DNA from 2 places in the Paenibacillus pseudetheri genome. Region 2 is predicted to be linked to the other one. Evidence: a T-box and tRNA genes for the amino acid it is inferred to sense, from the RefSeq annotation. Region 2 holds a T-box; the other holds one or more tRNA genes.
The links. The T-box of region 2 lies ahead of L1028_RS19430 (arginine--tRNA ligase). A T-box ahead of a tRNA ligase gene usually reads a tRNA of that ligase, here a tRNA-Arg.

Region 1 (15,953 bases), on a different contig from region 2:
CTCACGCTTTACAATATCTACAGCCTTGCCGTTCTCATCTACGATGATTTTGCTCTCTTCAAAATCAAAGTCAACCGCGCCCCGCCGCATCCGTGCATCACGCAGCTTCATCGCCAATTCTTTCATAAGACGAAAATCATCAATTAATGGACTATAGCGCTCCAGCAATTCTGGATCTTCGTCCTCCAAAATTTTGCGAACATTGGAATAAGTCATTCTTTCCTTGGTGCGAATCACACTCGTAAAGACATCATGATTCACGACCTTCATGTGTTCGTTAAATTCCATCTCACAGGACATCGTTAAGCGATCTACCTGCGGATTCAAACTACAAATCCCGTTAGACAAACGGTGAGGAAGCATCGGAATTACCCGATCCACCAAGTACACACTACAGCCCCGATCATAGGCTTCTTTATCGAGCTCAGAGCTCTCACGTACGTAATAGCCTACATCCGCAATATGCACACCTAGCTTGTAATGTCCGTTCTCCAGTCGCTGAACATTAACCGCATCATCCAGGTCCTTAGCATCCTCACCATCAATCGTGACAATATTTAGTCCGCGCAAGTCGCGTCGTCCCTGCTCAGCAATTTCCTCTTCTGTGATTGAATCCGGAGCGTTGTCCGCTTCGTTCATCACTTCAGCCGGAAATGCCTCTGGTAGCTGATGCTTACGGATGATAGATAGAATATCGACTCCCGGATCATCCTTATGTCCGAGGATCTCTATAATCTCACCCTCTGCCGCTGATCGGCCTTCTGGATAATTCACGATACGTACTACGACCTTTTGACCGTCTACCGCCCCCATAAAGGATTCCTTCGGAATAAAAATATCGCGATTAATCCTCTTATCGTCAGGCAGCACAAAGCCATAGGTCTCCAGGTTTTGAAATACGCCAACCGTCTGCAATACTCCCCGTTTTATAATACGTTCAACTTCGCCTTCCATACGTCCACCGGACGGACTTTTAGAGGTAATACGGATAAGGACGATATCGCCATTCATAGCTCCCTTAAGATCATTCGCATGGATATATACGTCAGGATGATCACGATCATCCGGGATAAGAAAAGCGAAGCCTTTCGCATGAGCCTGTAACCGGCCTCGCAGTAGATCCATCCGTTCCGGCACGCCATAACGTGCATTACGAGTTAGTACAATTCTTCCGTCCTGCTCTAATTCAATTAGTAGTTCCTCGAACTTTTTAAACCCTATGCTATCTTCTAGAGCAAAATGACTAACCAGCTCTTCATAAGTCATTGGTTTATATGCAGTTTCCCGCATGAAATCGAGTAATATTTCTTGTGTTATCATGTTCGTCACCCCAGCCCTCCGCGGCTCCAAGCCGCTGGCAAATATGTATGTCTTGTCCTGCTCTGTAGTAATGCCAAGTAAAATTTACCTTTACCTACTTCATACCCTAGTATACACGAAATCAATCCTGCGCATCCCTGTTACTGTTATCCAAAAGTAAACGCAGTACGAAATTTCATTCACAACGAAGAAGAAAGTCAGTTTATTATGGCTCTAACTTACAGAATCTTATTCTTTCTGCTATGCAAAGAAAAGCACCTGCAGGTGCTTTACCCCCTTTTAATTATAACAAAAAAGCCTTCGCTCTATTCTATTCAGAACAGAGCGAGGCTCACTGTAGGTACTTTAGTCAATGAAAACAGCAGCTAGAATCGCCATAATGAAGAATCCTGCAGCAAGTCCAACTGTTACACGTTGTAGTACGAGTTCCATACCACGAGCTTTTGTTTTACCAAAGAGATGCTCAGCACCGCCGGAGATGGCACCGGAAAGACCCGCGCTTTTCCCCTTTTGCAGAAGAACGACCGCAATAAGACCGACGGAAAAAATCAGGAGCACAACTTTCAAAAAGATATCCATTCACTTCCACCTCCTACGCCTAAGCATCACTATCTATGGTAATTGAGGTTATCACGATACATAAACAGTATTCTTATTTTATCATAGCAGTGCCGGTAATACAACCGCCTAGACTGTTAAGTCGTAGCTTTTCTTGAAAGATTAGGATAAACACACATTTAAAAAAGACCCGCCATAACGGCGGATCTTCGTACTCTGCTATAAAAGCAGATTATCTTTTAAGGTTGTAAAAGGATTTCAGGCCGTTATATTGAGCCAATTCACCCAACTCGTCTTCGATGCGAAGCAATTGGTTGTATTTAGCAACACGGTCTGTACGGGAAGGAGCACCTGTTTTGATTTGACCAGCGTTAGTCGCAACAGCGATGTCAGCGATTGTGCTATCTTCGGATTCACCGGAACGGTGAGAGATAACTGCTGTGTAACCAGCACGTTTAGCCATTTCGATAGCATCGAAAGTTTCAGTCAATGTACCAATTTGGTTAACTTTAACCAAGATGGAGTTACCGATACCTTTTTCGATACCAGTTGCAAGACGCTCAGTGTTTGTAACGAACAAGTCGTCACCAACCAATTGAACTTTGTCGCCCAATTTTTCAGTAAGCAATTTCCAGCCATCCCAGTCGTCTTCGGACATACCGTCTTCGATTGTAATGATTGGATATTTTTCAACCCATGAAGCAAGAAGGTCAACATACTCAGCAGAAGTGTAAGATTTACCTTCGCCAGCAAGTGTGTATTTACCGTCTTTGTAGAACTCAGTGGAAGCAACGTCCATACCCAAGAATACGTCAACACCTGGTTTATAACCAGCTTTTTCGATAGCTTCGATAATTGTAGTGATTGCTTCTTCATTCGAACCAAGGTTCGGTGCGAAACCACCTTCGTCACCTACAGCTGTGTTCAGGCCTTTGGATTGAAGTACAGATTTCAAGTTGTGGAAGATTTCTGCACCTGTGCGAAGAGCTTCTTTGAAGCTTGGAGCTCCTACAGGAAGAACCATGAACTCTTGCACGTCGATGTTGTTGTCCGCATGCTCACCACCATTGATGATGTTCATCATTGGTACTGGAAGAGTTTTAGCGTTGAATCCGCCCAAGTATACATACAAAGGAATATCCAAAGCTGCTGCAGCTGCGCGAGCTACGGCCATGGATACAGCTAGAATTGCGTTAGCACCCAATTTACCTTTGTTATGAGTTCCGTCCAAAGTGATCATCAATTTGTCGATGCCCACTTGGTCAAGAGCGTCCATACCAATAACTTCTGGAGCAATGATTTCATTTACGTTCTCAACAGCTTTCAGAACGCCTTTACCCATGTAACGGGATTTGTCGCCATCACGAAGCTCTACAGCTTCATGAGCGCCAGTGGAAGCGCCGGAAGGAACGATAGCGCGGCCTTTAGCACCGGATTCAAGATAAACGTCAACCTCTACAGTAGGGTTACCACGGGAGTCAAGGACTTCGCGAGCATAAACATCAGAAATAATAGTCATTTTAGTTAATCTCCTTTAAACAATGTTTTGGTTTTAATTGTTGGCTTAATCTTAGGTATTGTTTCCTTATTTGCGACTAGCGATCATGGATTGACCGGTCATTTCCGCAGGTTGCGGAAGTCCCATCAGATCCAGAATGGTTGGTGCAACATCAGCAAGGATACCGCGATCGCGCAATACAACATTTTCATCCGTAAGAATGAATGGAACCGGGTTAGTGGTATGAGCTGTGAACGGACGACCGTTCTCATCAAACACCATATCTGCATTACCGTGATCGGCAATAATGATCGCAACGCCACCTTTGGCAACCACTGCGTCCACTACTTTACCAACACACTCATCCGTTACCTCTACAGCCTTAATTGTTGGCTCCAGCATACCGGAGTGTCCAACCATATCAGGGTTTGCAAAGTTAAGGATAATAGCATCCTGTCTTTCCGCTTCGATTTCTGCTACGCAGGCTGCAGCCACTTCGTAAGCACTCATCTCAGGTTGAAGATCATAAGTTGCCACTTTAGGAGAGTTGATCAAGATACGAGTTTCTCCTGGAAGTTCCTCATCACGTCCACCACTGAAGAAGAAGGTTACGTGCGGATACTTCTCAGTTTCCGCGATGCGCAGTTGCTTCTTGTTTTGCTGCACAAGCACTTCACCCAATGTGTTATCCAGGTTCTTCGGTGAGTAGGCTACATAACCTTGTACCGTTTCGCTGAAAGTAGTCAGGCATACGAAGTGCAAGTCTTGCGGGAACAAAGGACCCCGGTCGAAACCGCGGAAATCTTGATTCGTGAACACTTGTGACAATTGAATAGCGCGGTCAGGGCGGAAGTTGAGGAACACGACGGAATCGCCGCTCTGAACCTGAGTCACCGGCTTGCCTTCACTATCTACAATTACACTAGGTTCAACGAATTCATCGAACACCGAATTTGAATAAGATGCAGTGATGGCCTCGAGAGCATCTGTGTATTTCGGACCTTCGCCATAAACCATAGCACGATAGGCTTTTTCTACACGTTCCCAACGTTTGTCACGGTCCATTGCGTAATAACGCCCGGATACCGTTGCAATTGTACCCACACCAACTTCTTCAATTTTAGCAACCAGATCTTGGACAAACTTCTTTCCGCTATCTGGAGCTACATCACGGCCATCCATGAAAGCATGGATATACACTTCATGCATATCTTCTTTCTTAGCCAGGTCAAGCATAGCAAACAGGTGGTTAATATGGCTATGTACCCCTCCGTCGGATACAAGCGCGTAAAGATGAAGCTTTTTACCTGTGTTCTTAGCATTTTTAACTGCGGCTACCAGTGTTTCATTATCGAAGAACTCACCCTCACGGATTGATTTATCGATACGAGTCAAATCCTGGTATACAATCCGTCCTGCACCAATATTTAAGTGCCCTACTTCAGAGTTGCCCATTTGGCCTTCTGGAAGACCAACAGCTTCACCACAAGCAGTAAGGGTAGTATTAGGATATTGTTTCAAGTAACGGTCATAATTAGGTTTGTTAGCTTGAGCAACGGCGTTGCCTTCAGATGTTCCACGCAAACCGAAACCATCCATGATGATCAAAGCTACAGGTCTTGGAGCTGACATCTTACTTCGCCCCCTCAACCAATTGAACGAAGGAAGCAGGCTGCAAGCTGGCACCGCCAACAAGCGCACCATCGATGTCGCTTTGGCCCATGTACTCAGTTACATTCTCAGGCTTCACGCTGCCGCCGTATTGAATACGAACAGCTTCAGCTGTTGCTGCATCATACAAATCTTTTACAAGACTGCGGATGTAAGCAATAACTTCGTTAGCATCTTGGGAAGTGGAAGATTTACCTGTGCCAATAGCCCAGATAGGTTCGTACGCAATGACAACTTTTGCTGCTTGCTCGGCACTAAGTCCTTGGAATGCAGCTTCAGTTTGTACTTTACATACTGCTTTAGTTTGATCAGCTTCACGCTCTTCGAGCTTTTCGCCAACACATACGATTGGAGTGATACCGTGACGGAATGCAGCATGCATTTTCTTATTCACGATTTCATCTGTTTCGCCAAAATAAGCACGACGCTCAGAGTGACCAATGATTACATAGTCTACGCCAAGATCGCTAAGCATTACACCACTGATTTCTCCTGTGTAAGCACCGTTATCTTCAAAGTGTAGGTTCTGTGCGCCAATCTTGATGTCTGTACCTTTTGCAGCGGCTACAAGTGCAGGCAGGTTAGTAAATGGGGCGCAGATTACAGTCTCAACGCCTTCTACTTCTGCTTTGCCTTTGATGTCAGCAATAAAGCTTTCTGCTTCAGGAACTGTTTTGAACATCTTCCAGTTACCCGCAATAATTGGTGTTCTCATGAATTTAGTTGCCTCCTTCTATACGTCTTACTTGTCGTTCAGTGCTTCTACGCCAGGAAGCGCCTTGCCTTCCATGAACTCAAGGGATGCACCGCCACCAGTGGAAATGTGATCCATTTGGTCAGCCAGGTGGAATTTTTCTGCTGCTGCTGCAGAATCTCCGCCGCCAATAACAGTGTAACCTTCAGTTGTTGCACAAGCTTTTGCTACTTCAAGTGTACCTTCAGCGAATTTATCGATTTCGAACACGCCCATAGGTCCATTCCAGACAACCAGCTTGGAGTTCTTGATAATATCGGCATAAAGTTCACGAGTCTTAGGTCCGATATCAAGTCCTTCCCAACCTTCTGGGATTTCATTGTAATCAACGATCTTAGTGTTAGCATCAGCACCGAATTTATCAGCAACAACAACATCAACAGGAAGCATGAAGTTCTTGCCAAGTGCTTTAGCTTTTTCGATGAATCCAAGAGCAACTTCAAGTTTGTCGTTGTCTACAAGTGATTTACCGATTTCAAAGCCTTGTGCTTTAGTGAATGTATAAGACAATCCACCGCCGATCAAAACGTTATCAGCCAAAGACAACAAGTTATCAATAACATCAATCTTGTCTTTAACTTTCGAACCACCGATTATCGCTGTGAAAGGACGTTCTGGGTTAGTAAGAGCTTTACCAAGTACGGTCAATTCTTTCTCCATCAAAAGACCGGAGACAGCTGGTAGGAAATGAGCGATACCTTCTGTCGATGCATGTGCACGGTGAGCCGCACCAAACGCATCATTGACGAACAAATCAGCCAGATCAGCGAATTGTTTAGCCAATTCAGGATCGTTCTTTTCTTCGCCTGGGTAGAAACGAACATTCTCAAGTACAAGTACGTCGCCTTCGCCTAGCTCAGCAATTTTTGCTTTTACAGCTTCGCCAACAGCTTCGTCAGCTTTAGCCACTGGTTTGCCGAGAAGCTCGGACAGACGTTCAGCAGCAGTAGTCAAACGCATGGAATCTACGAATTGGCCTTTAGGACGACCCATGTGACTCGCAAGAATGATCTTCGCACCGTTCTCAATCAAATATTTAATGGTTGGAAGTGTTTCGCGAATACGAGTATCATCAGTAATCTTACCGTCTTCTACAGGTACGTTGAAATCCACGCGTACAAATACGCGTTTACCCTTTACTTCTACATCACGGACGCTCTTTTTGTTCATGATTAATTCCTCCACACCCAAAATTGTTTCTAGCAGGAAACAAGTCTAATAATTTTAGAAAGAGCGGAAACAATTAACTCCTGTTTCCGCTCTATTGATGTTGCTTATATCAAATCAATTACTTAGCAATTTTAGCGAATTTTTCCAAAGTTCGGATCAATTGTGCAGTGTAAGACATTTCGTTGTCATACCAAGAAACTGTCTTAACCAATTGTTTGTCGCCAACTGTCATTACTTTAGTTTGAGTAGCATCGAACAGGGAACCGTAAGTGATGCCTACGATGTCAGAAGATACGATTTCATCTTCAGTGTATCCGAAAGAATCATTCGCTGCTGCTTTCATTGCTGCGTTGATTTCTTCAACAGTTACAGTTTTCTCAAGAACTGTCACTAGCTCAGTCAAAGAACCTGTTGCTACAGGAACACGTTGAGCTGCTCCGTCCAATTTACCTTTTAATTCGGGAATAACTAGACCGATTGCTTTTGCTGCACCAGTAGTGTTAGGAACGATGTTAGCTGCTGCTGCACGAGCACGTCTGAAGTCACCTTTAGCGTGTGGAGCATCCAAAGTATTTTGGTCGCCAGTGTAAGCGTGAATTGTAGTCATCAAGCCTTCAACAATAGTGTACTTGTCGTTCAATACTTTTGCCATTGGAGCTAGGCAGTTCGTTGTGCAAGATGCGCCGGAAATAACAGTCTCAGTACCATCAAGAATGTCATCATTAACGTTGTAAACGACAGTTTTCATGTCGCCAGTAGCTGGAGCGGAGATAACTACTTTCTTAGCTCCACCTTTCAAGTGTTTTTCAGCAGCTTCTTTAGTTGTGAAGAAACCTGTGCACTCAAGAACGATGTCAACACCAAGGTCGCCCCATGGCAATTCTTCAGGGTTGCGGTTAGCAAGAACCTTAACATCTTTACCGTTTACTTTGAAGAATCCGTCATGTACTTCTACTTCTCCATCAAAGCGACCTTGAGTTGTATCATATTTAAGCAAATGAGCAAGCATCTTAGCGTCAGTCAAATCGTTGATTGCTACCACTTCGATACCTTCTACATTTTGAATACGGCGGAAAGCAAGGCGTCCAATACGTCCAAATCCGTTAATTCCAACTTTTACACTCATTGAATAGTTCCTCCTAGAATTCGTTTTATTTATTCAAAACAGACCGTGAAGCCTGTCATGACAACAATGTTAAGTATAATGCAAGATATATGTTCTAGTGTGTTACGAGGATATCTGTAACTGATTGTCAATTCCCTTGCCTATTTCCACAGCAGCAGCCTCGTCCGTGACGAGTATATTCTCCTGCCCGAAACGCAGCATGGCGTGAATGGCTTTGGCCTTTGGTTTGCCTCCAGCAATACCGATGACTGTCTCCGTCCGGACAATATCTTCTAGACGTAGTCCCATCGTAAGCATCGTATGGACAACCTGACCCTCTTCGTTAAAGTAATACCCAAAGGATTCTGCCACGGCTCCCTCACCCTGGATTTCTGAGACAGTAGCCTCATCCAGCTTGCGGCGTCGAGTCATTTCAATGGCATCCCCAATCCCATGTACAATAATACGCGAACTGCGGATGATTTGTACAATTTCTCCAATATTAGAGTCAAGTGCTAGTGACTGGTAGGCATCCCCACTAAGTAAATCAGGTACATGCAATAACCGGTAATTCGCTCCAACCCGTTTTGCCATTGTTGAGGCAATCGTATTGGCTTGAATCTCCATACTCTCTCCTAGTCCACCACGCGCCGGAACAAACCAAGCGTTCTTATAGGAAAGGGATAACGGCGGTGTCAGTTGATCAGCCATATCGGCAAGCGTTGATCCACCTGTGACAGCAACAATATCATCTGTACGAAGTACACTAAGCAGCGCTTTTGCACCCGCTCGGCCAAGCTCACGTTTGGTGAACGGCGATGATTCACAATCACCCGGCACCACAATAACTTTATCCAGACCATACGTTGCCCGAATTTTCTCTTCCAGATCATCCAGACCAAACAGGCTCTTAACGACCGGCTCTAGCAAATCAAGCAGTCTACGCCCAGCAGCGCTAATGCGCATACCAACGCTTTCGATCTCAATGAGCCCTTGCGATTTCAGAAGATCCGTCTCGGCACGCAGCACCCGCTCAGTCATATCAAGTGAAGCGGCAAGCGTTCTGCGTCCAATTATATCGGACAGCATGATCTGATGAAGAATCGTGTACCGTCTCTTAAGGGTTTCCATGAGATCAGGCAGAAGCTGCTTTTGGATATCTAATAAATTACGCATACTTTCACTCCTGCAACTTCGTCTTCCTCTATTCCCTTGTTCATGGTCTCAAAATGTCCCGGGTAAACTTTTTAAGTCCCACTCATATTCTAACCAAATTTTGCTCGAAGTGCAAGTCTTCCGAGAGTAGAATTCTCAAGCGCTTGTCTTCTTATACATTTATAAGATCGGGAAAGAGGTATAGCTCCTAAAACCTGTCATTAACAATCCAGATTCTATCACTGAGTGAAAGACAATGTACGCTTGTCCACCTTAAAGACAAGGGATAGAACCCGTGTACAGTATTATTAATTCATTGCAATTGCACAGAAATTGTAGTATAATCATTTTTGTTGCGCCCGTGGTCCAATGGATATGACGTAGGCCTCCGAAGCCTGAGATCCAAGTTCGATTCTTGGCGGGCGCGCCATTAATTTCACTTTTGCACATAATTTAGTAGTGCCTATACTACTACTTAACCAAAGAGCCGCGTGTCGGCTCTTTTTTTTGAATATAAGTTTGACTTTCTTTGACTTTTTGTTTGAATTTGTTTATCATGTGGGTAATACGGCAAGAGTAAAAATGAATACATTTAAAGAACCAATATCAAGGAGGTTTTCCACGTGAGTTATATTCCTATGGTAGTAGAACAGAGCAACCGCGGTGAGCGCGCTTATGACATCTATTCCCGCCTGCTGAAGGACCGCATCATTTTCCTTGGAACGGAGGTTAATGACGTGGTAGCCAATTCTATCATCGCACAAATGCTGTTCTTGGCTGCCGAAGATCCGGAGAAGGACATTCACCTTTATGTGAATAGCCCCGGCGGTTCCATTACTGCAGGTATGGCTATTTTTGATACAATGCAGTACATTAAACCGGACGTTTCCACCATCTGTGTGGGTATGGCAGCTTCCATGGGAGCTTTCCTACTAAACGCTGGCGCTAAAGGCAAACGCTTCGCGCTGCCTAACAGTGAAATCATGATTCACCAACCTCTGGGTGGTGCTCAAGGTCAAGCAACGGATATCGAAATCCGTGCCCGCCGTATCCTGAAATTACGTGATAAGTTGAATCGTATCCTTGCTGAACGTACGGGTCAACCGCTAGAGCGTATTGAGAAGGATACAGATCGTGATTACTTCATGACTGCTGCAGACGCGGCAGCTTACGGTATCGTTGATAAAGTCATCGAGAAGACACTGCCTAGCGGTGTGTAAGCTATAGAACAACAACACAAAGAGGCTGTGCCCTATCCACTTGATGGTTAGCGCACAGCCTCTTTATTTTTCAGACGACTACTTCATACGAATCTCAATTAATTCAAACTGCCATAACCAAGACCATCCAGTTTCTCAGCAATCACACGATAGCCTCGGCCATTAGGATGTAGGTGGTCAATCGATAAAAGCCCTCTTTCGTTTCCTGCAAACTCACTATAAATTGAAGCAAATCCACATGCTCGACTACTGTACTGTGATGCATAGCCGTTAAACTGCCGTACCCACTCTGTAGCACCTACTACCTGAGGATAGGGATTATACAATCCCACAATTCGAATGATAAAAGGTCTACGCGTTCCCGCCTTCAATTGAAAGAGAATACTCATAATTGCAGCAAAATTTTGTTTGCATTCCTGTAGTGATATTCGTAGCTCTTTTGATAAATTTTCAGGTTGTCTAGCTGCAGCCTTCGCAGCATGGATTAAATCGTTGCCACCGATGGATAGGGTGATAATGTCGGCTGCTCGAATAGCTTCGCGAGTCATAGAACTCCCGCGTAGCCGCTGTTCCAGTTCAGAAGTAGTCAATCCATTCACGCCCAAATTCGTAGAGGCTACATTAGAACGCAGTCTCCCTTCCGCCATTCTACGGTACACCGGTACAAAGCCGTTACCAGGCAGAGCGCCAAATCCAGTCGTCAAGGAATCGCCAATTGCAGTATATTGATAGCTCATAGCTCTCCCCCGTTCATAAACTAGTTACTCCATTTAGCATATGAATTCGAGATGATTCTGGTAAGGGGGAGATGTCCAGTGCAGACACTAGCGGTTACGATTCCTCTATTTATTTTATAGCAGCAAATGGACTACCGCCCTCCGGCAACAGTTCTTTGAAAGTAAAGGTATATTCCGGGAACCCCGCAGCATATGCTGTATATTCGTACAATTGGAAGAACAGAACGACCTGATCATCCTTCAGATAAAAATACTTTTCCGTATTCAATCCGTTGAATCCCCCCAAATAACTTTCCTCCGCTTTTACCAGCTTGTTCAACTTTGCATTTAACAGTTGTTTGTAATTGGGATTAGCACCAAACAGATCACCCAATAATAGACGTTTGCCATCCTTGAGCGAAAAGGTAAAAGCCTCCCGGTTGGTCATGCCATGAGCGCCGCCCGTATCACTATACTGTGACATTACTAAACTGATCACGCCGTTCTGATTGTAGGTCACCACATAATCAATATCATAGGTATACTTGGGCTCTGATCCGGATCGATTCGAGATATCCTTTTCTGCACCCGCAGCGAATCTCATGGCACTTTCTTTCAAAATATCATTCATGGCCTGCTGTGCATTGGAATTGCTTAATCCACCGATCTTCGGATAATCAAGCTGGATAAATGCCTCTTTTCGATCCTTAGCATAGGTCTCCGTGGTTACCGTCAACGTGTTCTGTGGTCTGTTCACCACGTTCAACTTACTAGAGCCCCTACTCCAATCCACTTTATAGCCCAGATAATCATTTAAGAGACCTGATGGAACATAGAGCCGGTTGTTTATTAGCTTTCCTTCATACTCTCGAATGTAATAGTTATTCACCCAAATAGAAGTGCCATAGCTAGATAACATCAACTTGACCTTAGTCGTTCCCTTTCCTATCGTGTATGCATTTTCTTTTTTATCATAAGTAAAAGGTAATCGCAGCACATCACGCATAAAGGTAATCGGAATCCAGACCTTCCCTTCCTGCAAAATACCTGTCTCCCGCGAAATCATCCCATTCGCCTTTAGAACTATACTTGAAGCAATAACCTTACTCTGCGTCTGATCAGACGCTGCATAACCAATCTCACCAGGTAGCACTCCTCCACCAAGCAATAACCCCGCTGACATCAAACCTATGCCCCATTTGCGTACTATTTCTTTTGAGATATTCATCATTTTATTTTCCCACTCCTTTCCAATTTATTAAACCTAATCTTAGAGAATTTACACACAAAAGAGGCGCCCCCCACTATTACTAGTGGAAGATCACCTCTCCTGCTTTCATCTTGTTCTAATACTATTTCAATTCATACATTACGCTCAGCTGTGTTGTAACTTTAACTACTTCCGGTTGAACGGATGTACTTGCACCAGCATCTGCTGCAGCCATATCCATTTTCAAATTCTGTTCAAAATAAACCGGAGTGACATTGCCATCATTTTGGCTGACCGTGATTACTTGACCCAAGCTACGTTTAGCCGCTTTAGCAATAGCTCCTGCTTTAACATCTGCGTTTGCCATCGCCTTTTCAATCACCTGAGCTTCAAAGGCAGAAGTATCTTCCACGGAAAAACGTGCATTTCCGATATTGTTTGCCCCTGCCGCAGATGCAGCGTCCAGCAATTCACCGACCTTGGTCAGATCTCTATAAGACACTAACAGCGTATGATTCGCGTTGTACCCTTTGACTTGCTGTCCTTCTTTTTCGCTATAACTATAGTTGGGTTGCACATAAAATTGGGTACTTTGAATATCCTTATCAGCGATTTTCCAAGTCCCTTTCAGTAGTGTAGTGATCTTTTGGATTTTAGCAGCATTTGTTTTTTGCGCTTCTTGTGCAGTTGTAGCCGTAGTATCCACACCGATGGACAGGTATACAATATCCGGCTTGATGGACAATTCACCTTTACCTACTACACTAACGACATTTTTCTGCACTTCATCTGCGTAAGCCTTTGCAGGACCTTGGAAGACACCACTCATGCTAATCCCTCCAATTAACAAACTCCCTACGATCAACACTGAACCAATCTTCTTTACCAAACCTTTCATATTTGCCAGCCCCTTTCACCTTTTATGATTTGTTATTACCCTCTAGACGAGTCTTTTTGGTAAATGTTGCACATCTAAATCTATTTTTTAGTATAAAAAAAAGCCCCTAGGGGCTTTTTAGTCATGCGATAAAAAGTCAATTTAAAAGATTATTGGTTCTCAAGCTCTTCTTTGCTGACGAGACTCGTCAAAGCGTTTACAGCTTGATCCGCGTCTGCACCATCCGCGCTGATATAGATCTCCGTGCCGGAACTGATCGCTAGGCTCATAATCCCCATAATACTTTTGGCGTTTACTTTTTTATCGTCTTTTTCCACGAAAATCTCCGACGAAAACTTGTTAGCTTCTTGCACAAACAATGCTGCCGGTCGAGCGTGTAGCCCTGTCTTCAACCGAACAACTACCGGGTGCTTTGTCATGAAACGCTTACCCCCTAATTGAGTTCTCCCCAAAAATTTCACATTAATTTTATAGTATTATATCATTATAACGTAAACCACACTAGAAAAAAAGTGACTAGCCGCCTCGAACCTTGTCCGCCAGTTCATCAATCTTACGAAGTCGATGATTTACTCCGGACTTACTAACCGTACCTTTCAGCATTTCACCAACCTCTTTAAGGTTGATATCTGGGTGTGCCATTCGAATTTCTGCAACTTCTCGCAGTTTATCCGGTAAGCTCTCCAGTCCCACTTCTCGCTGCAGCAGTTTGATATTCTCAATCTGCCGCACCGCGGCACTTATCGTTTTATTGAGATTCGCGGTCTCGCAGTTTACGATCCGATTCACGGAATTACGCATATCACGCATAATTCTTACATCCTCAAATTTGAACAACGCTTGATGCGCCCCGATCAGACTTAAGAATTCGATTATCTTCTCGCCTTCTTTAATGTATAGAATGAACCCTTTTTTACGTTCAATGCAGCGTGCGTTTAGGTGAAATTCACCAGCCAGATCGACCAGCGCCTTACAATGCTCCTCATACATCGAGGAAATCTCCAAATGGTAAGAGGAACCCTCCGGATTATTAACCGATCCGCCGGCCAAAAAGGCACCACGCAAATAAGCACGCTTACAGCAGTTATTCCCAACAATCTCTTTATCAATACCGTCGGTAAAAATAAATCCTTCGGACACAATTCTGAGATCATTTAGGATCTCCTGTACGCGACTAGGGATTCTAACGATATAAACGTTATTTTTCTTCAAACGCATTTTCTTACGCACGAGTAGCTCAATATGGACCTGGTAATATTTCTTAAGCAAAGAATATACCCGCCTTGCAATCGCGGCGTTCTCCGTCGAAATGTCGAGAATCACCTTTTTGCTTGAAAGCTGCACAGATCCATTCATACGGATAAGCGCTGACATTTCCGCCTTCTCACAACAGGGCTCACTCTCCACCATCGTCAGCTCTTTTTTGGTAAGGGCCGCAAAAGACAAGGGTCTCACCTCTTTCTGAAATAAGTACGTCATTCATATATACAAGCATAAACGCCTTCGGCGTCCTTGTAAGGACGGTAGCGTTTAAGCGAGAAATATAAGACATAAAGTATAGGTGTAAGACTTATACTTTCTTATATTTTAAGTTATACCCTAGGATTTCTGTTTATCCAATCTTGCACAAGCTGATAAATATGATGACTAAGCTTATCAGTATCATGCCTCAAATAAGTTCGGAATAACACTAGCTTATCCGCTATAACTTTATATGCACTGCCTTCTAGTACATCCTTGTCGAGTTGTACCGGACGTGCACCCTTCTCAGCGTACTTCGACTGCACCTGCTCTGGAATTTCACCGTCATTCACAATAATATAATCAAACAAATGAATCCCAATATGATCATAAACGGCTTGTAGATGGTCATTTACAGTATAATTATCCGTTTCACCAGGCTGAGTCATTACATTGCAGACAAAAATTTTGATTGCATCAGAAGATACAACTGCTTCTGCCAGCTTCGGGACAAGTAGGTTCGGAAGAATGCTCGTATATAGACTCCCTGGACCCAAAAGAATTGCATCAGCATTTCGAATCGCTTCAAGTGCTTCAGGCAACGGCTCCACATCAGCAGGCTCCAAAGAAACCCGTTTAATGATCCCGCCTGCTTCCGGTATCTTAGACTCACCCGTGATAATCGTACCGTCCGACATTTCTGCACGCAATACTACGGCATCCCCCGCAGCGGGTAATACCCGTCCGCGAACAGCAAATAATCGGCTAAGCTCACGAACAGCAGTGACAAAATCGCCAGATATATCTGTAAGCGCGGCAAGAATTAAATTACCAAGACTATGGCCCGCCAAGCCTTCGCCCGTGTTGAAACGATATCTCATAATATCCGCCATGAGCGGCTCTACATCAGCCATAGCTGTTAATACGTTGCGGATGTCCCCAGGAGGCGGCATTTGCAGTTCACTGCGCAAAATGCCCGAGCTTCCTCCATCATCTGCTACGGTAACTATAGCTGTAATATCTAGCGGCTTTTCTTTTAAGCCACGAAGCATGACAGATAGCCCCGTGCCACCGCCCATAACGACGATACGCGGACGCTCTCTTTGTTCTTCAGCCACTATGGACCCCTTCTCTCATTAGTGCCGATCACGCTCGGAATCCCGATGACTGACGGCTACGGATTCCGTTTCGCTGACGCCCAGCATTTTACCCAAATA
Region 2 (15,953 bases):
ATGGCAAAAGCCAGTGTTGAAATTCTGTTTGACCTGATTTCGGGACAATCGGAGAACAAACATGTGGTATTCGAGTCTGTTTTGGTTAAGCGGGGATCTTGCAAGAAGATTAATAAACAAGCATAAACGCCTTCGGCGTCCTTATAAGGACGGTAAGCGTTTGAGCGAGAAATATAAGGATAATTTATTGCGTAAGCATATACTTTCTTATATTTTAAAAAAGGTTCCGTAAGGAGATGACATATGGCACTTCTAACCGTTGAGACTGGTTCTCCTACCTTAAGAATGACAACGTCCATCAGTATCATCTCCCCCGTCGATTCGGGCAACACCACCGGAGGAACGCTCTATCTGTTACATGGTGCTGGCGACAATGCTAGTACATGGTACAGGCTGACCACCATTGAGCAGTATGCTAACAAATGTGGCTGCACAGTCATAATGCCTCAGGTAGGAAGAAGCTATTATACAGATATGGAGTACGGACTGGATTACTTCCACTATGTTACGCAAGAGCTACCTGAGCTTTGTGGCCGAATGATGAGATTGGATGATGATCCGCAGAAGACGTATGTTGCCGGACTATCGATGGGCGGATATGGAGCACTAAAATGTGCACTTACCTATCCTGAGCGTTACAGCAAAGTAGTTTCCTTATCAGGCGTTACAGATATTCAGAAAAGATTGAAAGACCCGCAAATGTCTTCGGATATGGCGAGGGAGATGGCAGGCACTTTCGGAAAACGCTTACAAGTTAAGCCGGATCAAGACCTGTATGCTTTAGCGGCTAAATTGGTCGACGATAAACGTAAGCTGCCTTCAATTCTGACCTGCTGTGGTTCGGAAGATCCATTTGTAGAGATGAACCGCGAATTTGCTTCTCATATGCAAGCGAGTCCCTATACATTTCAATATGTTGAGACTCCGGGAACACATGAATGGAGATTCTTTGAGGAGCATCTGAAGACAGCTTTTGATTTCTTGTACAACTAAGAGCAATGAGCAATTGCAGAAAGAGATATTATGGAGGATTTGAGATGAAAGACCAGCAACTGACGTCCCTGTTGAACCAGATGACGCTTGAAGAGAAAATAGCACAATTGCAGCAGCTAGCTGCTAATTTCTATGAAGGAGCGGAAGAAGGAGGGCAAATCACTGGCCCTATGGCATCCATGGGGATTACGGATCACATGATTGAGAACAGTGGTTCGGTACTTGGACTTTCGGGCGCAGAGCAAGTCATTGCCGTCCAAGAAGCTCATTTACGTAAAAATAGATTGGGTATTCCACTGCTGATGATGGCGGACATCGTGCATGGCTTTAAGACAATTTTTCCGGTGCCGCTGGCGATTGGTTGCTCTTGGGATATGGAACGAGCGGAGCTAAGCGCTGAGATTGCTGCTAAAGAAGCGGCAGTATCTGGTGTACACGTTACTTTTGCACCTATGGCGGACCTTGTTCGGGACCCGCGTTGGGGAAGAGTGATGGAGTCTACCGGCGAAGATCCTTATTTGAATGGTAGGTTTGCCCGTGCATTTGTACGCGGATTTCAGGGAAATGAGTTGACGGGTGATGTAAGTCGTGTGGCGGCTTGCGTTAAGCACTTTGCAGCCTATGGTCTATCCGAAGGCGGACGGGATTATAATACGGTCGATTTATCAGAACGTCAGCTACGGGAATATTACCTGCCAGCCTATCGTGCAGCACTGGATGAAGGTGCAGAAATGGTTATGACTTCGTTCAACACGATTGATGGGATTCCGATAAGCGGAAACGTTAAGCTGCTTCGTCAGCTGTTGCGTGAGGAATGGGGCTTTGACGGCGTATTGATCTCGGATTGGGGCGCGGTGAAGGAACTGATCCCACATGGTGTCGCCGAGGATGAGGCTGAAGCAGCACTTAAAGCTATCAAAGCTAGCGTGGATATCGAGATGATGACAGAGTGTTATGTGCACCAATTGCCAGCCCTTGTAGCTGATGGACAAGTGGATGAAAGCATCATTGATGAAGCCGTACTTCGTATTTTGAAACTGAAGCAAAGACTGGGCTTGTTTGAGAATCCGTTACGTGGGGCAGATATAGAGAAAGAGCGCGAGGTAATTTTCTGTGATGCTCACCGGACAGCAGCGAGAGAATTAGCGGTTAAATCCTGCGTTCTACTGAAGAATGATCAGGTTCTGCCGCTTGCGACAGAGCAGCGGATTGCGCTAATCGGGCCGTTTGCCAATAACGGAGATATTCTTGGACCATGGTCCTGGTTGGGTTCAACAGAAGAAGCTAGCCGTCTTGCTCCAGCCCTCGAAGCTCGTGCAGCTGCAGGTAAGGTTACTGTTGCAGAAGGCTCCGGGATTGAAAGCTTAACAGAAGAGCAATGGCTGGAGGCGAAGGCGGTAGCGCTGGAAGCTGATGTGATTGTGCTAGCACTCGGAGAACATTCGGAGATGAGCGGAGAAGCTGGAAGTCGTTCAGATATCCGCCTGCCGGAAGCACAGCGTGAGCTTTTAGCGCGCATGAAGACACTTGGTAAGCCTATTGTGGTGGTGTTGTTTAACGGACGTCCACTGGATCTTAGTGGTGTGATCGAGAACGCGGATGCTATTCTGGAAGCCTGGTTCCCAGGAAGCGAGGGCGGCGCGGCGATTACCAGTCTACTGTATGGTGACGAGAATCCGTCCGGAAGATTAACGATGTCTTTCCCTGTATCTGTTGGGCAAATTCCGGTCTATTACAATCATTTCAACACTGGACGTCCTCTACATGCACCGGGTGCGGACAAACGTTATGTCTCACAATATCTGGACATTCCTAATGAGCCGTTCCTGCCATTTGGCTTTGGTCTTAGTTATACGACATTTAGCTACAGTGAACCGATCCTTTCTGGAGTAATAATGACGAAGGATCAGCCTATTAAGGTAACTGTTACGGTGACCAATACAGGCAATGTGCATGGAGAAGAGGTAGTGCAACTCTACATTCGAGACATTTCAGGAGAAGTCGTAAGACCGATGAAGGAACTGAAAGACTTCGTCAAGATCAGCCTCTCCCCGGGAGAAAGCAAGGAAGTGAGCTTTACGCTTACGGAAGAACAGCTTCGTTACTATCATAGCGATTTAAACTTTAGCAGTGATCCTGGACAATTCAAATTGTTTGTGGGTCCAAATAGCCAAGAGGTTAAAGAACGAGATTTTCGCTTAGCATTAGAATATGTAGAATATAAACGGCACTAGCTGTCGAAATGGAGGAAATACAAGAATATGACTACTACTATGAATTCTAACATCCATTTAAACGCCGGGGACTTATCATTCATTTTTACAAACAGCGGGGACCTGTTCCAAGTTCTTCATGAACGGACAATGATCAATCAATTGTTGCCTAACATTGTGGATGGCTCCTTATCCAATCTATATTTACGTATTCATAGTAATGGAAGCATTCAAGCTGTTCCTTTGCTGGGCATTCATTCTTCAAGCACTGTAAGTAAGGCTGGGAACCGCTTAGTTTGGGAAGGTACTGCGGAAAATATCGAGTATCAGGTTATTTTTACTCCGACGGCTCAAGGTGCTTGGTTCTGGGACGTGAAGCTTACAGGGCAAGATGCAGATGTGGATCTCGTGTATGGACAAGATGTGGGTATTGCCGATATCGGTGCTGTTCGCAGTAATGAAGCCTACCTGTCACAGTATATTGATCATGCCGTATTCGCGGATCAGTCAAAGGGATATGTCGTATGCTCCAGACAGAATCAACCGCAAGGTGGCAAATTTCCATATCTACAACAGGGTGCAATCACTAAGGCAGCAAGCTTCTCAACAGATGGTTTCCAATTCTTCGGATTGTCTTATAAAGAGACCAATCAACCAGAAAGCCTGAGTCGTGAACAATTAAGTAATGAAATCTATCAATATGAATTCGCTTATACTGCGTTGCAATCGGAGCGGGTGAAGCTGAGCGGGGAAGCCCAATTTGTATTTTATGGATTGTTCAAGCAAGATCATCCAGAAGCGATTACCTCGTTAGAATTCACGAAGGATGTTGCTGCGGCTTGGGAAACGGTAAAAGAGTTGCCTTTAGTAGCTGAAGCAACGCTCGAGCGATCTTTCCTTACGAAAGAGCTTGGAGCACCGCTATCCGCAAATTCTCTAACGGGTGAAGAGATCGAAGCCTTGTTCCCGGTTCGCTATCAAGAGGAAAAAGAGGGAGACCAGCTTCTGTCTTTCTTCACGGAAAATTATGAGCATGTTGTATTGAAAGAGAAGGAACTTAAGGTAGAGCGACCTCATGGTCATATTCTAATGAGTGGGGATAATGCCCGACTTAACGATAAGGTAATCACTACGACTTCCTACATGTACGGAATTTTTAACTCCCAAGTAGTAATTGGAAATACTAACTTCAACAAACTTATGTCCAACCCTAGAAATGCGCTTAACATTCCAAAAGCTTCGGGACAACGCATTTATGTGCAGTGGAATGGCAAATATCGTTTGCTAACCATGCCTTCACTGTTTGAGGTAGGTTTCAACTATGCCCGTTGGTATTACAGAACAGATGGCGAATGCTTCATTATTACGAACTACACTACGGCAGATTCTCCGGAGATATTCCTGAATGTACGTACGGAAAGTGGAAAAGCTTATCGTTATTTAGTCACTAATCAAATCACTATGAACGTTAACGAATACGAGCTTCCATATCAATTCAAGCAAGAAGAGGGAATCGTAACCTTCTCGGCTGATAGAAGCACACTAAGTGCAGGAGAATATCCTGATCTGCAGTATAAATTCCAAGTACAGGGAGCGGATTTCACTCTTCAAAATGAAGATAGACTTGTCTCTCATGCTGAGCCTACTAATGCACCGCTAGCTGTTCTGGAACTGTCGGAAAGCAGTGAGTGGACATTGAACATTCAAGGTCTTCTGGATGGCAAGGAGATTCAATCGAGCAGCCGTACAGCTGAAGAGGAGATTTCCGTATACCGCGAGTTCTATAGCGGGGTGATGAATGGTTTCCGTTTGACGTTAGGTGATGGGTCTGAAGGTGAGTTGTTTAAGGTAAATGCTCTAGCTTGGTGGTATACACATAATATGCTCGTTCATTATTCCGTTCCGCATGGTCTGGAACAATATGGCGGTGCTGCTTGGGGAACCCGTGACGTGTGTCAGGGACCAGTGGAATACTTCATGGCTACGCAAAAATACGAACAGGTTCGTGAAATATTACTGACCCTGTATGCTCATCAATATGAAGATGACGGTAACTGGCCACAGTGGTTCATGTTTGATAAATATACGAAGATTCAGCAAGAGGAGAGCCACGGGGATATTATTGTATGGCCACTCAAAGTGCTTGGAGACTATTTGGCGGTAACGCAAGATTACAGTATTTTGGAAGCGACTGTGCCGTACACTCGTAAGCATAGCTTTGATTTTACAGAGGAAAAAGCGACGCTGCTGGATCATGCACGGAAGGAAGTTGCTTATATTAAGAATCACTTCCTGCATGACACGCATTTGTCTTCTTACGGTGATGGAGATTGGGATGATACACTCCAACCGGCAAATCCACAGCTGAAGCAGTACATGGTTAGTAGCTGGACAGTGGCACTTACCTATCAGACATTGAATCAGTTCTCAGAAGTGCTTCATAAAGTTGATCCAGCAGGTTCGGAAGAGCTGAAAGCGATGGTGGAGGGAATCCGTGAGGATTTCAACACACATATGCTTCAATCTGAGGTAATCCCAGGCTTCTTGTATATGGAGGACCCAGAGCAAGTGAAGCTTATGGTACATCCAAGCGATACGGAAACAGGGATCCAATACCGTCTGCTGCCAATGACGCGCAGTATGATCAGTGAGCTGCTCACACCAGAACAAGCCGAAGCGCACTATGAGGTAATCCAGGATAAACTGTTCTGTCCAGATGGCGTTCGTCTGATGAACCGTCCAGCACAATACGTTGGCGGCGTTAGCAGTCATTTCAAACGTGCGGAGCAAGCTTCTAACTTTGGTCGGGAAATTGGACTTCAATATGTACACGCACACATCCGTTATGTAGAAGCTATGGCTAAGCTAGGGAAAACCGATCAGGTCTGGAATGGCCTAGCGGCGATCAATCCGATCGGAATCCGTGACGTGGTTCCAAACGCTGAACTACGTCAAGCTAACTCTTATTTCAGTAGCTCGGATGGTAAATTTAACACCCGTTATGAGGCGCAGGAGAATTTCGATAAACTGCGTAATGGTGACGTAGCGGTCAAAGGTGGCTGGAGAATTTATTCAAGCGGCCCTGGGATCTATATGAACCAGTTAATTTCGAATGCACTGGGGATCCGTACGGAAGGCGGAGATTTAATCATCGACCCAATTCTGCCGGAGTCGCTGGACGGAATGCACTTTAGCTTTGAATATGCAGGCAATAAGGTAGACTTTATTTATCACCTTACGGGCTCTGATAACAGTCGGATTACCGTTAACGGTACGGAAGTGCAAGCCGAAGGTACGCTTAATCGCTACCGTAATGGCGGTGTCCGTATCAAACGTGAGGACTTTGATCGTCTCTGTGTAGAAGCTGGAAATGTGATAGACATTTATAAGTAAGACAATATTTGAAGGGCAATCTCCGCGATAAGCGTGGAGATTGCCCTTTTTTTTACACCTTCTACATACGGCTCGGTGTTGGTAACCCAAGCACTTCAAGTACATCCCCTAAGACATCCTTAAATCTCGATGTGAGCCAGAGGCGAAAGGCGATGCTAGCCTCCTCACCTTTTAAAATCGGACATATAGAATAGAAGTTATTGAAGAGCGTGGCTAACGTATGCGCATACGTGCAGAGTATATTCGGCGTTAATTCTATGCTGGCAGAATATAATGTCTCCTGCCAGACGCTAAGCTGTCTCAGCAAAGCGAGCTCTGCTTTTTCCATTTCGATGGGGAATTGAAGTTCTGAGCCATCTGTGCTGAATGGGATCGTAGACTTGCCCAAAACACTGCTAGCACGGGCATAGGTGTACATCAGATAAACCCCGGTATTACCGGATATTTCGGTAGCCTGTTTGAAATCAAACACGATTTCCGTTCCCAGGTTAAACCGCAGCAGATAATAACGAATAGCAGCAGCTGCAATGATGTGGCTGGAAAGACCCTCTTTATCGGAGCGCGAATGTTCTATGTTCTGTTCCATAAGCTTTACTAAATCGCTCACCTTAACGCCGATTCCTTGGCGCCCGGACATGGCATAAGAAGATTTTCCTTCTGAAACATCTATCCCCAGCTCAGTAGCAGAGGCCGGACTAAGAGAAACAACGCCATAACTTACATGATGGAGCTTCTCAGCCTGATCGTTATATCCTAGTGCTCCTAAAGCCTGCTTAACCATTTGTTGCGGATATTCCTGTCTATAATCGATCACGTTGATAACACGGTCGGCATGTCCATAAGGCTCATGGGTTCCAGTTAATCCTGTGGTCCATAAACCAGACGAGAATTCACTGTAGGTGAAATCTTTGGTTAGTAGACCGAATTTCCAGAGATGATAAGCAATGTCTTTGGCTGTGTACGTCAAAATCCCATTCGAACGCACAAGCACCTTATCCATCTGATGATCCTCGGAATCCACTCCATTGTTAACCTCTGTCCCTTGCTTTAGCACCCAGCAGCCCGCAAGTTTGCCTCCAGTCTCCTGTACAAAAACTGCCGTTTGCTTCAATAGCTCAGATGCGGCTGTCCAGAATCCCTCTTTTAAAATATTGCTCTCCCATACCAGCAGGTCATAGTGAATACCGAAACGCTTCATTTCCGCTACATGTTCTCTCACAATCCGTTCAGCGACTAGGTTGCCCAGCCACGCCTCATTACCGTCACCCTGTTCAAGGGCATGCAGCATATCCGTGCGCTTGTGAGTCATCTCTGGATTCCGTGCATATTCTTTGTTCACTTTGGCATATAGATCCCAACAATAATCGCCGAAACGTTGATGATCCCCTTCCAAAGGTACATTCAATAAACCAACGACTGTATCTGCCAGCTGGTTGCCCAGATCATCCACGTAGTTATGGACCTCTACGTTATGTCCGGTTCTTTTCATGATTCTGACCAACGCATCGCCGATGCAAGCATTTCTCAGGTGACCTACATGAGCAGCTTTGTTTGGATTGATTGAGGTGTGCTCGATAATGACCTTTTCCCCCGTGCTGTCTGGCAGATTGAAGGAATGTTTAGCCCATGTCTTCCAATCCATGTACAGATTAATAAATCCGGGAGCGGCTACCTCCACTTTTTGTAAAAGACCTGTGTATTTCTCTTGTAATTTGATTTCTGCTTTTACTAACTCTGCTATGACGAGGGGAGATTTGCGCAGGACTTTGGCTAGCTGCATAGCAATATTGCAGGAATAATCCCCATGCTCTAGATTAGCTGGCTGTTCGATCAGAATAGCAATATCGTTTGGGTAGGGAATTTCTAGGGTGTGGAATACTTTTTTTACACTTTGCTCAATGCTGTTTTTGATGATTTGACTTAACATTTTATACCCTCCTTTGAAAATACAAAAAAGCCCTCGTCTCAAAAGAGACGAGGGCTTTAGCGCTCGCGGTACCACTCTCGTTGCTAAACAGATGTTTAGCCACCTTACAGGATAACGGTCTTTAGCCGGGGCTTCCTACTTGGGTTCAGAAGTCCATCTCACAGGTGCGCTTCATTAGGTGATCTGTACCGGCTTGCACTTACCCGGCTCGCTGAGGACTAGAACACGTTAACTACTCTCCCGCTCATCGATGCTTGAATTATTTTTATCAGTATATCGAATATTTCACAAAAAGCAATAGGGTGGTACTTAGTAAAGTCTAGAAGATGCTTGAGTTTTAGATTGTCCGATTAGTAGATTACAAATTCAAAGAATAGAAGGTTGTCTTTTTTTCGAGTAATTCCTTTGCTTAAATGTCCACACATTAACCTTAAATATAGAATATTACTATATAGAGCTATTAATTATGAACCATGTTACTAGTGTTATAGTTTTTAATCTTTTAAGCTGCTGGTAGAAGGGAGGAGTGAATAAAGATGGCTTTATTTTCAACTGGACCTATAGATAATAGTCCAATTCTGGGGATCAGACAGACGCAAATGGTAACGGTAAAAGCAGTTAATCGTGATTCTCTTAATCCATATAATCTCGTCATTCAAGGCTTCTTACTAAATGGATCAAGAACGATGTATGTGAATGAAATGGTAAGTCTCGCACCTAACCAAGTTATAACTATGAATTATTTTGCTGATTTAGATGCATTTGAATTTGAGTTTACAACATTAGAAGAAGTTGAAGCAGAGATAGGGATCTCAGTCTGGGGAAAACAGGTTTCGGGGGAAATAGTAGAACCTCATCGTATAGTAGCGTGGGAAAAATATGTAGGAATAATCTAAAGGAGTGTTGAGAATTGAGCTATTTATCTACCGGGCCGATAGATAATACCATGGTGGGAGGTATACGACCTACTCAACATGTTACGATCAAAATCGATAACCGAAGCGATGTTATTTCTTCTACGGTTCTCGTTCAAGGATATTATATGGATGGGACAAGAACTTTATATGTTAGTGAGCTTGTTAACGTTATGCCTGAGCAAGCTATAACAAAAGATTATTATGCGGACTTTGATGCGTTTGAATTTATATTTACGACTTTAAGCCTGGTAGATGATCCTATCCAAGTGTCAGTATGGGGAAAAAATAATGTGGGTCAAATCGTGACTGCTCATCGACTAGTCCATTCTGAATTACTAGGAGCAACGGTAGGGGTAACTGGGGCAACAGGTGCAACGGGAGCGGATGGAGCGACTGGAGCGACAGGTGCAACCGGAGCCGATGGAGTGACTGGAGCAACAGGAGCAGCTGGAGTGACTGGTGCGACGGGTGCGGATGGAGCGACTGGAGCAACAGGGGCAACAGGAGCCGACGGAGTGACTGGTGCGACAGGAGCAGCTGGAGTGACCGGGGCGACGGGAGCCGACGGAGTGACCGGGGCGACAGGAGCAACAGGGGCCGACGGAGTGACTGGAGCAACGGGTGCGGATGGAGCGACTGGAGCAACGGGTGCGGATGGAGCTACTGGAGCAACAGGAGCAACGGGAGCCGACGGAGTGACCGGGGCAACAGGGGCCGACGGAGTGACTGGAGCGACAGGAGTGACCGGAGCGACGGGAGTAGCTGGGGTGACTGGAGCGACGGGAGCAGACGGAGTGACCGGAGCGACAGGAGCAACAGGAGCAACGGGAGCAGACGGAGTGACCGGAGCAACAGGGGCCGACGGAGTGACTGGAGCGACAGGAGTAACGGGAGCTACTGGAGTGACCGGAGCAACGGGAGCTGACGGAGTGACTGGAGCAACGGGAGCTACTGGAGTGATCGGAGCAACGGGAGTAGCTGGAGTGACTGGAGCGACTGGAGTAACGGGAGCCGACGGAGCGACTGGAGCGACAGGTGCAACGGGTGCGGATGGAGCGACTGGAGCAGATGGAGCGACTGGAGCGACTGGAGCAACAGGGGCCGACGGAGTGACTGGTGCAACGGGAGCCGACGGAGCTACTGGAGCGACAGGAGTAACGGGAGCTACTGGAGTGACCGGAGCAACGGGAGCGGACGGAGTGACTGGAGCAACAGGTGCAACAGGAGCAACGGGAGCCGATGGAGCGACAGGTGCAACGGGTGTGGATGGAGCTACTGGAGCAACAGGAGCAACGGGAGCCGACGGAGTGACAGGAGCAACGGGAGCCGACGGAGTAACCGGGGCGACGGGAGCGGCTGGAGTGACTGGTGCGACAGGAGCAACAGGAGCCAACGGAGTGACAGGAGCAACGGGAGCCGATGGAGCGACTGGAGCAACAGGAGCAACAGGAGCCGACGGGGCGACAGGAGCAACAGGGGCCGACGGAGTGACTGGAGCAACGGGTGCGGATGGAACGACTGGAGCAACAGGAGCGACAGGTGCAACGGGTGCGGATGGAGCGACTGGAGCAACAGGAGCAACAGGAGCAACGGGAGCCGACGGAGTGACCGGGGCAACAGGGGCCGACGGAGTGACTGGAGCGACAGGAGTGACCGGAGCGACGGGAGTAGCTGGAGTGACTGGAGCGACGGGAGCCGACGGAGTGACCGGGGCAACAGGGGCCGACGGAGTGACTGGAGCGACAGGAGTGACCGGAGCGACGGGAGCAGACGGAGTGACCGGGGCAACAGGGGCCGACGGAGTGACAGGAGCGACAGGAGTAACGGGAGCGACTGGAGTGACCGGAGCAACGGGAGCAGCTGGAGTGACTGGTGCGACAGGAGCAACAGGAGCCGACGGAGTGACAGGAGCAGCTGGAGTGACTGGTGCGACAGGAGTAACGGGAGCAACAGGAGCAACAGGAGCAGACGGAGTGACCGGAGCGACGGGAGCAGCTGGAGTGACTGGTGCGACAGGAGTAACGGGAGCAACAGGAGCCGACGGGGTGACAGGAGCGACGGGGGCAGCTGGAGTGACTGGTGCGACAGGAGTAACAGGAACAACAGGAGCCGACGGGGTGACTGGAGCGACGGGAGCAGCTGGAGTGACTGGTGCGACAGGAGTAACGGGAGCAACAGGAGCCGACGGGGTGACTGGAGCGACGGGAGCAGCTGGAGTGACTGGTGCGACAGGAGCAACAGGAGCAGACGGAGTGACCGGAGCGACGGGAGCAGCTGGAGTGACTGGTGCGACAGGAGTAACAGGGGCCGACGGAGTGACAGGAGCGACTGGAGCGACAGGTGCAACGGGTGCGGATGGAGCGACAGGAGTAACGGGAGCGACTGGAGTGACAGGAGCAACGGGAGCAGACGGAGTAACTGGAGCAACGGGAGCAGACGGAGTGACTGGAGCAACGGGAGCCGATGGAGTGACTGGAGTAACGGGAGCCGACGGAGCGACTGGAGTAACGGGAGCCGACGGAGCGACAGGTGCAACGGGTGCGGATGGAGCGACTGGAGCAACAGGAGCAACAGGAGCAACAGGGGCCGACGGAGTGACCGGAGCGACGGGAGCAGCTGGAGTGACTGGTGCGACGGGTGCGGATGGAGCGACTGGAGCAACAGGGCCCGACGGAGTGACTGGAGCGACAGGAGTAACGGGAGCTACTGGAGTGACCGGAGCAACGGGAGCTGACGGAGTGACCGGGGCGACAGGAGCAACAGGGGCCGACGGAGTGACTGGAGCAACGGGTGCGGATGGAGCGACAGGAGCAACAGGAGCAACAGGAGCCGACGGAGTGACTGGTGCGACTGGAGCAACGGGAGCCGATGGAGTTACTGGTGCAACAGGAGCAGCTGGAGTGACAGGAGTGACAGGAGCAACGGGAGCAGATGGGGTGACTGGGGCAACAGGAGCCGATGGTGCGACTGGAGCAACGGGAGCAGATGGGGTGACTGGGGCAACAGGAGCCGATGGTGCGACTGGAGCAACGGGAGCCGATGGAGTTACTGGTGCAACAGGAGCAGCTGGAGTGACAGGAGCGACGGGAGCAGACGGAGTGACCGGGGCGACGGGAGCGGCTGGAGTGACTGGTGCGACAGGAGCAACAGGGGCCGACGGAGTGACAGGAGCAACAGGGGCCGACGGAGTGACTGGTACAACGGGAGCCGACGGAGCTACTGGAGTGACCGGAGCAACGGGAGCGGACGGAGTGACTGGAGCAACGGGAGCTACTGGAGTGACCGGAGCAACGGGAGCTGACGGAGTGACTGGAGCAACAGGTGCAACGGGTGCGGATGGAGTGACCGGAGCAACAGGGGCCGACGGAGTGACCGGAGCGACGGGAGCAGCTGGAGTGACTGGTGCGACGGGTGCGGATGGAGCGACAGGAGCAACAGGGGCCGACGGAGTGACAGGAGCGGACGGAGTGACTGGAGCAACGGGAGCGACGGGAGCAGCTGGAGTGACTGGTGCGACGGGAGCGGCTGGAGTAACTGGTGCAACGGGAGCAACCGGAGTGACAGGAGCGACGGGAGCAGCTGGAGTGACTGGTGCGACAGGAGCAACAGGAGCAACGGGAGCAGACGGAGTGACCGGAGCAACGGGAGCAGCTGGAGTGACTGGTGCGACAGGAGCAACAGGAGCAACGGGAGCAGACGGAGTGACAGGAGCGACGGGAACAACTGGAGTGACAGGAGCAACGGGAGCAGCTGGAGTGACAGGGGCAACGGGAACAGCTGGAGTGACAGGTGCGACGGGAACCGACGGAGTGACAGGAGCTACGGGAGCAGCTGGAGTGACAGGAGCGACGGGAGCAGCTGGAGTGAAAGGAGCAACGGGAGCAGCTGGAGTGACAGGAGCAACAGGAGCCGAAGGAGTGACTGGAGCGACAGGAGTAACGGGAGCTACTGGAGTGACTGGAGCAACGGGAGCGGACGGAGTGACTGGTGCGACGGGAGCGGCTGGAGTAACTGGTGCAACGGGAGCAACCGGAGTGACAGGAGCGACGGGAGCAGCTGGAGTGACTGGTGCGACAGGAGCAACAGGAGCAGACGGAGTGACAGGAGCGACGGGAGCAGCTGGAGTGACTGGTGCGACAGGAGCAACAGGAGCAACAGGAGCAGACGGAGTGACAGGAGCGACGGGAGCAGCTGGAGTGACTGGTGCGACAGGAGTAACGGGAGCAACAGGAGCCGACGGGGTGACAGGAGCGACGGGAGCAGCTGGAGTGACTGGTGCGACAGGAGTAACGGGAGCAACAGGAGCAGACGGGGTGACAGGAGCGACGGGAGTAGCTGGAGTGACAGGAGCAACGGGAGCAGACGGAGTGACCGGAGCAACAGGAGCAACGGGAGCAGACGGAGTGACCGGAGCAACAGGAGCGACAGGAGCAACAGGTCCGAACATTCAAGCTGAGGGATTCTCTGCGTTCCTGTCATCTTTGTCAGTTTCTACTTCTTCCCAACTGACGGGATGGTCTGTGGCTTCTCCTTTCTATACTGATCCTTCCTTTAACCCAGTTACGGGAAATTACACAGTTCCGACAACGGGGAGATATTCTATTGAAGCGACCATTAACTATTCCACAACTGCCTCAATCTCAATTAGTCTTGGCAGTGGGATCAATCCAGCTTTTGTAGTTCAAAGAACTTCTCCTACTTCAACAAATCTGGTAAGTGGATTATTTCCTGTGTTGGATGTGAATGTTGCGCTTGTTCTAACTTTGAGAGCAATTTTGGGAAATGGGACTGTAACGCTGGCTGGAGAATTTGCACTAACAGCAGGTGATGTTATCGGCTTGTTCTATGTTTCTAATGGCTTGACGGTTCCTTTGAATCTGGGCGGTGCCAATACTTCGGGTATAGTTTGGTCTGTTCATGAATTGACGTAAATTTATCTCTGAGTTTGATTGTGAAAAAAGAGGATGCTCAGTAGCCGTAAGATGGCTTCCTGAGCTATCCTCTTTTTTGTTAACGGGACAAGTTGTGGGCAGAACGGAGTACTGCTCCTGAGATTTACATCTATGAATATTAATATATTTCCAGATCCTTTTAAAATATTCAATATGTGTAGCAGTAGCTTTTGTTGGATGTCCACACATTAATACGGGATAAGAATATTACTATTAAGAGCCGTAAATTTTACTTTTAAAAATATAATAGGCTTCAGAATTTTTTTGCATGACAATCTTGTTGTAGGCAATCTATTTTAAAATAATAGGAGTTGAGAACTTGAGTTATTTATCTACTGGACCTATAGAAAACAATCTGGTAAGCGGTGAAAGACCCACTCAGCTTGTTACTATTAAACTTGTTAATCAGAGTGATGTCACTGTGTCGTTGATTCAAGTCGAAGGATATTATATGAACGGTACAAGAACACTCTATATTAGTGAGCTTTATACTGTGGGACCTAATGAAGTATTAACGAAAGATTATTATGCGAATTTTGATTCATTCGAATTTGTATTCACAACACCTATTGTATTAGACGATCCAATTCAAGTCTCAGTTTGGGGGAAAAGCAGCACAGGCCAATTAGTGACTGCTCATCGGCTAGTCTACTCTGAATTGTATGGTGAAAATATAGGTTATTCAGGAGCCACCGGAGCAACTGGAGCGACGGGAAGTGCAGGCGTAACCGGAGCGACCGGGCCTGCTGGTTCAGGTGCAATCATTCCTTATGCTTCGGGCCTTCCTGTAGCCATGACAACTGTATTGGGAGGCTTATTGAATACTTCGAGTATCATAGGATTCGGAAGCAGTGCAACCAATATAAGTGTTACTGGCGGTACGATAGATCTTACAGGTGCGGCTGGAACCTTGTTGAACTTTGCATTCTCCGTTCCACGCACCGGAACGATTACCTCTTTAGCGGCCTATTTCAGCACTACAACTGCACTTAGTTTATTGGGTTCTACATTATCAATAACAGCTAGTTTATTTAGTTCTTCTACACCTAATAATATCTTTACAGCAGTACCTGGGGCTGTAGTAACATTAAGTCCTTCCCTACAAGGAATACTTGCTCTTGGTACGATTAGCTCGGGAACAACCACAGGTTTGAGTATCCCTGTGACTCTTGGAGAACGCTTATTATTAGTCTTTAGTGCATCAGTCATAGATGGAGTCGACGTTGCGACAACGATTGCCGGGTACGGTAGTGCAGGAGTTACCATCGTATAATGATGAATACAGAAATAGGGATATCCCAAAAGCCGTATGGCTAGAGGATATCCCTTTATTTAAATCATCAGAATTTCTCGGATGTCTTGTTCGGTAAGGGTAGACAACCCTTCCTGACCTGGCTGAATTACCTCATCGATCAAGTTCCTTTTCTTCTGTTGCAGCTCATACATTTTGTCTTCCACCGTACCTTGGGTGACGAGCCGAATGACTTGAACTACTTTTTTCTGTCCGATTCGGTGAGCCCGATCCGCTGCTTGCTGTTCGACGGCAGGGTTCCACCAT

Region 1: it encodes a tRNA-Arg, which carries the amino acid that the T-box ahead of L1028_RS19430 (arginine--tRNA ligase) is inferred to sense. The anticodon was not compared.

What each region holds. Positions count from the first base shown of each region.
Region 1 covers NZ_CAKMAB010000038.1:8,269-24,221, forward strand. Annotated here, with positions in the region: gene rnr (ribonuclease R) at 1-1,320, opposite strand, end outside; gene secG (preprotein translocase subunit SecG) at 1,666-1,899, opposite strand; gene eno (phosphopyruvate hydratase) at 2,111-3,397, opposite strand; gene gpmI (2,3-bisphosphoglycerate-independent phosphoglycerate mutase) at 3,464-5,008, opposite strand; gene tpiA (triose-phosphate isomerase) at 5,010-5,762, opposite strand; gene L1028_RS24510 (phosphoglycerate kinase) at 5,790-6,971, opposite strand; gene gap (type I glyceraldehyde-3-phosphate dehydrogenase) at 7,090-8,097, opposite strand; gene L1028_RS24520 (sugar-binding transcriptional regulator) at 8,200-9,252, opposite strand; tRNA gene L1028_RS24525 (tRNA-Arg) at 9,587-9,661, shown strand; gene clpP (ATP-dependent Clp endopeptidase proteolytic subunit ClpP) at 9,855-10,451, shown strand; gene L1028_RS24535 (GDSL-type esterase/lipase family protein) at 10,550-11,188, opposite strand; gene L1028_RS24540 (PdaC/SigV domain-containing protein) at 11,298-12,398, opposite strand; gene L1028_RS24545 (SIMPL domain-containing protein) at 12,520-13,275, opposite strand; gene L1028_RS24550 (HPr family phosphocarrier protein) at 13,425-13,694, opposite strand; gene whiA (DNA-binding protein WhiA) at 13,792-14,721, opposite strand; gene L1028_RS24560 (gluconeogenesis factor YvcK family protein) at 14,868-15,815, opposite strand; gene rapZ (RNase adapter RapZ) at 15,873-15,953, opposite strand, start outside.
Region 2 covers NZ_CAKMAB010000023.1:52,728-68,680, forward strand. Annotated here, with positions in the region: gene L1028_RS19410 (LacI family DNA-binding transcriptional regulator) at 1-126, shown strand, start outside; gene L1028_RS19415 (alpha/beta hydrolase) at 244-993, shown strand; gene L1028_RS19420 (glycoside hydrolase family 3 N-terminal domain-containing protein) at 1,038-3,227, shown strand; gene L1028_RS19425 (GH36-type glycosyl hydrolase domain-containing protein) at 3,255-6,599, shown strand; gene L1028_RS19430 (arginine--tRNA ligase) at 6,661-8,526, opposite strand; T-box leader at 8,567-8,783, opposite strand; gene L1028_RS19435 (hypothetical protein) at 9,063-9,422, shown strand; gene L1028_RS19440 (beta strand repeat-containing protein) at 9,437-14,374, shown strand; gene L1028_RS31340 (exosporium glycoprotein BclB-related protein) at 14,715-15,668, shown strand; gene L1028_RS19450 (DEAD/DEAH box helicase) at 15,728-15,953, opposite strand, start outside.